Regions from separate parts of the Marichromatium purpuratum 984 genome, predicted to be linked through region 1. Evidence: predicted binding sites of a transcription regulator. Region 1 holds the regulator's gene; the other holds the start of a gene.
What was found. Region 1 encodes sigma-54, which starts transcription at its own class of promoters, with help from an activator protein. Its sites were predicted from a motif close to TGGCANGNTNCNTGCTT; they were not measured.

Region 1 (3,961 bases):
GGCACCAGCGCGCCTATGCCCGTACCGACCTGCCGGTGCGGGTGGCCAGCGGCGAGGACTGGCTGAGCGCCACCGGCATGCAGCTGTGGTACGACGAGCCGGCGCGCGCCACCTTCCACGGTCGCACCCGGATGCTGCTCGCCCCGACCCAGGAGACCCAACCATGAGCCGTCCACTGCGCCTGCTGGCACTGTTGCTGTTGTTCGGCTGGAACCCGGCCAACGCGCTCGATGACGACCCCCAGCAACCGATGTATATCGAGGCCGACGACGTCGAGGTACGCGAGGCCGAGGGCACCAGCATCTATGTCGGCAACGTCGAGGTCACCCAGGGCAGCATGCGCCTGCACGCCGATCACATGACCGTCTATCACCGCGAGGACCGCCGCCCGCGCCAGATCATCGCCATCGGCACCCCGGCGCGCTTCCGTCAACTGCTCGAGGACGACCAGGGCGAGGTCCGCGCCTTCGCCAGACGCATGGAGTTCGACACCGACCGCGACGAGCTGGTGCTGATCGACGAGGCGGTACTGATCCAGGGCGAGGACCGCGTCGCCAGCGAGCGCATCGTCTACGACCGTGCCCGCGAACACTTCCGTGCCGGTGGCAGCGGTCGGGTGCGGATCACCATCACCCCCGAGGAGGAGTCATGACAGGGGTCGACGGATGAGCGTACTGCGCGCCGAACAGCTCAAGAAACGTTATCGCAGCCGCGAGGTCCTGCGGGGAGTGAGCGTCGAGGTCGAGGCCGGCGAGGTGGTCGGGCTGCTCGGCCCCAACGGCGCCGGCAAGACCACCTGCTTCTATCTCATCGTCGGGCTGATCCCGGCTGACCAGGGGCGCATCACCCTCGACGAGCACGACATCACGCTGATGCCAATGCATGCGCGCGCGCGCGCCGGACTGAGCTATCTGGCGCAGGAGCCCTCGGTGTTTCGCAAGCTCAGCGCGCGCGACAACATCCTCGCGATCCTCGAGACCCGCGGCGACCTCGACCGCGAGCAGCGCGAGCAGCGTTGCGAGCAGCTGCTCGAGGAGCTCGGCATCGCCCATATCGGCGAGTCGCTGGCACTCAGCCTCTCCGGCGGCGAGCGTCGGCGTCTCGAGATCGCCCGCGCGCTGGCCGTCGACCCCAAGGTGATGCTGCTCGACGAGCCCTTCGCCGGCGTCGACCCGATCGCCGTGGGCGACATCAAGGCGATCGTCTCGCACCTGCGCGAGCGCGGCATCGGCGTGTTGATCACCGATCACAACGTGCGCGAGACGCTCGACATCTGCGATCGCGGCTACATCATCAGTAATGGCGAGGTGATCGCCGCCGGTCGCCCCGACGAGCTGCTCGCCAACCAGCAGGTACGCGACGTCTATCTCGGTGCCGACTTCGCCATGTAGCATGTAGGCAGCAGCATCCGCGCCCCGCTGCTACATATTGGGGGTAAGATGAAGACCATCGCGTCCCGGCAGGGGACGCGCTTGACGTGACTCAGGCACCTTTGTTGCCACCCGACCTATAATCGTCATAGGACGGTCATCGACCCGGCATAGAGACAGACGCAAGACGCATCGGCGATCCATGAAGCAAACCATCCAGCTTCGCCTCGGCCAACACCTGACGATGACGCCCCAGCTGCAGCAGGCGATTCGCCTCCTGCAGCTGTCGACGCTCGAGCTGCAGAAGGAGATCCAGGAGGCGCTGGACTCCAACCTGATGCTCGAGGAGGCCGAGGAGGCCGACCGCTTCGCCGCCAACGGTGAGGACAGTGGCAATGGCGCACACGAGTCTCCGCCCAGCGATGAGCAGGGCAGCGCCGAGCGTGAGCTCCAGGGCGAGACCAACGAGATCCCCGATGAGCTCCCGGTCGACACCCAGTGGGCCGATGTCTACGACGGCTATCTACCGCCGAGCATCCAGGGCAGCGCCGAGAACGCCGACTTCGACCCCTTCCTCCACCAGAGCCGCCCCCAGACCCTGCACGATCACCTCATCTGGCAGCTCAACCTCATCCGACTGAGCGAGCGCGACGAGATGATCGCCGAGGCGGTGATCGACGCCATCGACGCGCGCGGCTATCTTCGGGCCGATCTCGACGAGCTGCTGGCCACCATCGGCGACGATCAGATCAGTCTCGAGGAGATCGCCACCATGGTGCACCGGGTGCAGTCGTTCGATCCCCCGGGGGTCGGCGCCCGCGATCTCGCCGAGTGCCTGCAGATCCAGCTGCGTCAGCTCCCCGCCGAGACCCCGCAGCGCGACCTCGCGCTGGCGATCTGTCGCGACGGCTTCGAGCACCTGCCGCGCAAGGACATCGCCGCGCTGATGCGCCGCTTCAAGCAGACCGAGCCCGAGATTCGTGGTGCACTCACGCTGATCTGCCAGCTCAACCCGCACCCCGGCGACTTGATCGCGCAGGAGCCCCCGGAGTACGTTGTACCCGACATCTTCGTGCGCAGACAGAATGGTCGCTGGTCGGTGGAACTCAACCCGGAATCCACACCCAAACTGAGGGTGAACGCGGACTACGCCAGACTGATCCGGCGCGCCGACACCAGCAGCGACAGCGTCACCATGCGCAACCACCTGCAGGAGGCGCGCTGGTTCATCAAGAGCCTGGCGAGCCGTAACGACACCGTGCTGCGGGTGGGCGCCAAGATCGTGGAGATGCAGCAGGCGTTCTTCGAGCACGGCGAGGAGGCGATGCGGCCGATGGTGCTGCGCGACGTCGCCGAGGCGCTCGAGCTGCACGAGTCGACCGTCTCCCGGGTCACCACGCAGAAATACATGCATACGCCGAGGGGCACCCTGGAGTTCAAGTACTTCTTCTCGTCCCACGTCAGCACCACTTCTGGTGGGGAGTGTTCATCAACGGCGATCCGCGCGCTCATTCGTAAGCTGATCGCCGCCGAACCCGCCAGAAAACCCTTGAGCGACAGCAAGATCGCGGCCGAACTGGCCGATCGCGGCATCCAGGTCGCGCGTCGAACCGTCGCCAAGTACCGCGAGGCCATGGGTATTCCAGCCTCGAACGAGCGCAAACGCCTGGCATGAGCAGGCTGTTTGGAACCCCTGTAAGGAGTCCAATGATGCAAATCAATCTGACGGGTCATCACGTCGACATCACCGAGGCACTGCGCGACTACGTCGACAGCAAATTCGCACGCCTGGCGCGTCACTTCGACCACGTCACCAATGCCCACGTCATTCTCAGTGTGGAAAAGCTCGACCAGAAGGCCGAGGCGACGCTACACATCAATGGTGGGAAGCTCTTCGCCGACTCCGTGCATGAAGACATGTATGCCGCGATCGACGGCCTGACCGACAAGCTCGATCGCCAGATCCTGCGCCACAAGGAGAAGAAGAACGACTATCGCAGCGCACCCGGCCCGAAGGCGGCCGATGCCGAGGCCGACGTCGAGGCCGATACCGAATAGCCCGGCAACGGCCTGATGGCCCATGCGTCGGCGGGGCGTCGGGGACACCCGACACCCGCCGGACCGACGCACCGACACCTCGAACGGATCCGTGACCGCGCCGTTCGGGGTGTTTTGCATTGAGACCCTGAGATCCGAGCCGATATCGACACCTGCCGGCTCCGACGACTCGAAGGACACCCAGACCCCATGACCACGACCACGCGCCCCGATCACCCGCCGGTATGGACACCGGACACCGTCGCCGCCCAGCGCCCCTGTCCCTGCGACCACCAGGAGCCTTGACCGATGTTCAGTCCAGACCTGATCAGCGAGGCCCGAGTCAGCTGCGGTGCCGAGATCGCCAGCAAGAAGCGGCTGCTCGAGACGCTCGCCGAGCTGCTGGCCAACGACCACCCCCGTCTCAACACCGAACTCGTCTTCGAGCGTCTGCTCGAGCGCGAGCGACTCGGCAGCACCGGACTCGGTCACGGTGTGGCGCTGCCGCACGCCCGCATCAAGGAGATCAACGAGGTGCTTGGGGCCTTCGTCAG
Region 2 (3,961 bases), 1.8 Mb from region 1:
TGAACACGCCTCGGGCAGCGTCGCAAGGACATCGGTCGTTGCGTGCGAGGCCCGCTTCGGTATGGCCCCGAGGTGCGCCGCGACGACTGGCCAGAAGCCGATGCGGGTTGGTATAACTAGCCCCGAGCCGACCGGCGCAACCGGCTCAGGGACACGTATGCGCCCGCGTCGCGCACCGCCATCGGGCGGCCACGCGCGCCCCCGAGTCCCCGGCCCGCTCCCGACCCTGTCGTCGTCACGACAGACCCAGCATCCCGATCGCGAGGTAACAACCCTTGGCCCAACCGCGTTATACCTTCACCCAACGCCTGCTGCACTGGCTGGTCGCCCTGCTGCTGTTTGGCCTGCTCTGCTCCGGCACCCTGTTCTGGCTGCTCGGCTCCGAGGGCATCGCCAACCTCTTCGGCGAGGACTTCGCCGCCACCCTGGTGACCATCCACAAGAGCGTCGGCGCCACCGTGCTGCTGCTGACCCTGGTGCGCCTGGCGCTGCGTCGCCGCTCGCCGGCCCCGGCCTACGAGCCGCCGCTCGGCAAGGGCGAGCAGTTCGTCGGCGGCGCGCTGCACGTGCTGCTCTACATCGGCCTGCTCGCCATCACCATCGGCGCCGCCGTGGCCGTGGTCAGCGCCGGCCATCCGCTGGAGTTCTTCGGTCTCAGCATCGAGCTGCCGCTGGCAGAGAACCCGGAGCTGGCCAAGATGCTGTTCGGCTATCACGGTCTCGGCGCCCTGGCGATCTTCGTGCTGGTGGTGATCCACACCGCCGCCGGGCTCAAGCACTGGCGGTTGAAGGACGGGGTGATGACCCGCATCAGCCTGCCCTGAGGCAACGGGCGCCCGGGGCAGCCCGGGCGCGCGGCGGGGCGCGACGCCCCGCCCTCACCCCTCACCCCTCACCCCTCACCCGCCCCCGACGATGATCCTGCTCACCCTCCTGCTGCTGCCTGCGACCCTGCTTGGCCTGCTCGCGCTCGCCGTGCAGCTCGGCTTCCGCGCCCCGCGCCGGCGCGCCCACCACGACCCGGGCGCGTTCGGGCTCGACTTCGAGACCTGCACCATCCCCACCCGGCGCGGTCGCCGGCTGTTCGCCTGGCTGCTGCCCGCGCCCGACGCCGAGGCGACCCTGGTGGTGCTCCACGGCTGGGGCAGCAGCGCCGAGCTGATGCTGCCGCTGGCCGCGCCCTTCCGCCGCGCCGGGCTCAACGTGCTGTTGTTCGACGCGCGCAGCCACGGCAACAGCGATGGCGACACCTTCTCCTCGCTGCCGCGCTTCGCCGAGGACCTGGGCGCGGCGGTCGACTGGCTGCGCCGCAGCCATCCGGCGCGCTGTCGCCGTCTCGCCCTGCTCGGGCACTCGGTGGGGGCCGGCGCGACCCTGTACTACGCCGCCGACAACCCGCTGCCCGACGCGGTGATCAGCATCGCCGCCTTCGCCGACCCGGCCGAGGTCACCGAGGGCTATCTGCGCGCGCTGCGCCTGCCGCGCTGGCTGGCGCGACTGGCCACCCGGCACGTCGAGTGGCGCATCGGTCACCGCTTCGCCGAGATCGCCCCACTGCACACCGCCACGCGCATCGGCTGTCCGCTGCTGCTGGTCCACGGCACCGCCGACACCAGCGTGTCGCCGCGCGACGCCCGGCGCATCCTCGAACGTGCCCCCACCGGTCGGGCGCGGCTGTACGAGGTGCCCGGCGCCGGGCATGATTCGGTCGAGCACATCGAGCAGCATGTCGGGACCCTGATCGCGTTCCTCGCCGAGCACGGCGTGCGCGGACTGTGCCATGCTGGTGCGGCGACACCGGAGCCCGCCTCGACACGGTGCGTCGTCGCCCGCTGACGCCGCCGCGCGCCGCGCCGGGATCCGGCCGGACGGCGGGGCCAAACGTTTTGGCATCTCTTTTGCTTGGAAGCATTGTCGTTATATCGCCCTCGATATAACCCCATCATCGCGCAAGGAGGACCGCGCTCATGCCACACGCTGCAGATGCCCCCACCCGACTCGACACCTCGGGCGCGCTCCAGCTCGATCTCGACACCCAGCGCTTCGCCGGACACGAGCGCATCGCGCTGCTGCGGCGCATCGACGAGACCGGCTCGATCTCGCAGGCCGCGCGTGCCCTGGGCATCTCCTACAAGCAGGCCTGGGACGCGGTCGACGCGATGAACAACCTCTCGGCCACGCCCCTGGTGCAACGACGCACCGGTGGCCGCCACGGCGGCGGTACCCGGCTCACCGTCGAGGGACGACGGCTGATCACGGTGTTCGAGACCGCCGAGCGCGAGCACCGGCGCTTTCTCGAACGGCTCGGTGAGGGCGTGCGCGATTTCGACCGTTTCCACCGTCTGTTAGGAGTCATCAACATGAAGGTCAGTGCAAGGAATCATCTGCACGGCGTGGTCACCGCGGTGCGCCCCGGGGTGGTCAACGCCGAGGTGGTGCTCGACCTCAAGGGCACGCCGCTGGTGGCGATCGTCACCAACGAGAGCGTGGAGACGCTCGGCCTCGCGCCCGGGCGCGAGGCCTACGCCCTGATCAAGGCCTCCTTCGTGCTCATCGCCACCGAGGACGGCGGGCTGCACACCTCGGCGCGCAACCGTCTGTGCGGCACCGTCGAGCGGCTGATCGAGGGTGCGGTCAACACCGAGGTGGTGCTCGCGCTCGACGGCGGCGCGCGGGTCACCGCGATGATCACCGGCGAGAGCGCGCGTCAGCTCGAACTGGCCGAGGGCAAGCGCGCCTGTGCGCTGATCAAGGCCCCGCACATCATCCTCGCGGTCAGCGACTGAGACCCACCACGCCCCCCATCCCCGTCAGCGACCAGGAGTATCGAAGGATGTCGACCCCATTGCGCTCACTCACCGCCGCCGCGCTCTTGCTCGGCGCCACCACCCTGGCCCAGGCCGAGGAGGTCCGGGTCGCGGTCGCGGCCAACTTCACCGCGGCGATGAAGGAGATCGCCACCGCCTTCGAGCAAGCCACCGGGCACAGCACCCGGATCAGCTACGGCTCGACCGGCAAGCTCTACACCCAGATCCTCCACGGCGCGCCCTTCGACGTCTTCCTCGCCGCCGACCAGCGCCGCCCGGCGCTGCTCGTCGATGAGGGCCGCGCCAGCGCCCCCTTCACCTATGCCATCGGCGAGCTGGCGCTGTGGAGCGCCGACCCCGCGCTGATCACAGACGGCGCGGCACTGCTCGAGTCGGGCACGTTCGAGCGCCTGGCGATCGCCAACCCCAAGACCGCGCCCTACGGCGCCGCGGCGCTGGAGGTGCTGGAGTCGCTGGGGCTGGCCGAGCGCCTCGCGCCCAAGCTGGTGCGCGGCGACAACATCGCCCAGACCTACCAGTTCGTCGCCACCGGCAACGCCGAACTCGGCTTCGTCGCCCTGGCGCAGATCGCCCTCGAGCCCAGCGGCTCGCGCTGGACGGTGGCGCCGTCGCACTACCGCCCGATCCGTCAGGACGCGGTGCTGCTCGAGGGCGCCGAGGCCAACCCCGCCGCCCGGGCGCTGCTCGACTACCTCCAGGGAGAGGCGGCGCGCGCGGTGATCACCCGCTACGGCTACGCCACCGACTGAGCGCGACGAGGCCCGGCGCGCGCCGGGCCTCACCGCCCCGCCCCACACCCGGAGCACCGCCGTGTCACTCGATCTCACCCCGGTCTGGCTGACCCTCAAGCTCGCCACCCTCACCACCGCCGTGCTGCTGGTGGTGGGCACGCCGCTGGCCTGGTGGCTGTCGCAGACACGCTCGCGCCTCAAGCAGATCGTCGCCACCCTGGTGGCGCTGCCGCTGGTACTGCCGCCGACGGTGCTCGGCTTCTATCTGTTGCTGCTGCTCGGCCCGCACGGACCGGTGGGGACGTTCACCCAGTGGCTCGGGCTCGGCACCCTGCCCTTCACCTTCGCCGGGCTGGTGGTCGGCTCGGTGCTCTACTCGTTGCCCTTCATGGTGCAGCCGGT

Region 2: the regulator sigma-54 is predicted to act here: its motif matches at 1,888-1,904, upstream of MARPU_RS09550 (TOBE domain-containing protein).

The regions. Positions count from the first base shown of each region.
Region 1 covers NZ_CP007031.1:364,184-368,144, reverse strand. Annotated here, with positions in the region: gene lptC (LPS export ABC transporter periplasmic protein LptC) at 1-167, shown strand, start outside; gene lptA (lipopolysaccharide transport periplasmic protein LptA) at 164-652, shown strand; gene lptB (LPS export ABC transporter ATP-binding protein) at 666-1,391, shown strand; gene MARPU_RS01670 (RNA polymerase factor sigma-54) at 1,573-3,045, shown strand; gene hpf (ribosome hibernation-promoting factor, HPF/YfiA family) at 3,081-3,428, shown strand; gene MARPU_RS01660 (PTS sugar transporter subunit IIA) at 3,717-3,961, shown strand, end outside.
Region 2 covers NZ_CP007031.1:2,162,254-2,166,214, forward strand. Annotated here, with positions in the region: gene MARPU_RS09535 (hypothetical protein) at 1-3, shown strand, start outside; gene MARPU_RS09540 (cytochrome b) at 276-824, shown strand; gene MARPU_RS09545 (alpha/beta hydrolase) at 916-1,836, shown strand; gene MARPU_RS09550 (TOBE domain-containing protein) at 1,968-2,786, shown strand; gene modA (molybdate ABC transporter substrate-binding protein) at 2,834-3,577, shown strand; gene modB (molybdate ABC transporter permease subunit) at 3,639-3,961, shown strand, end outside.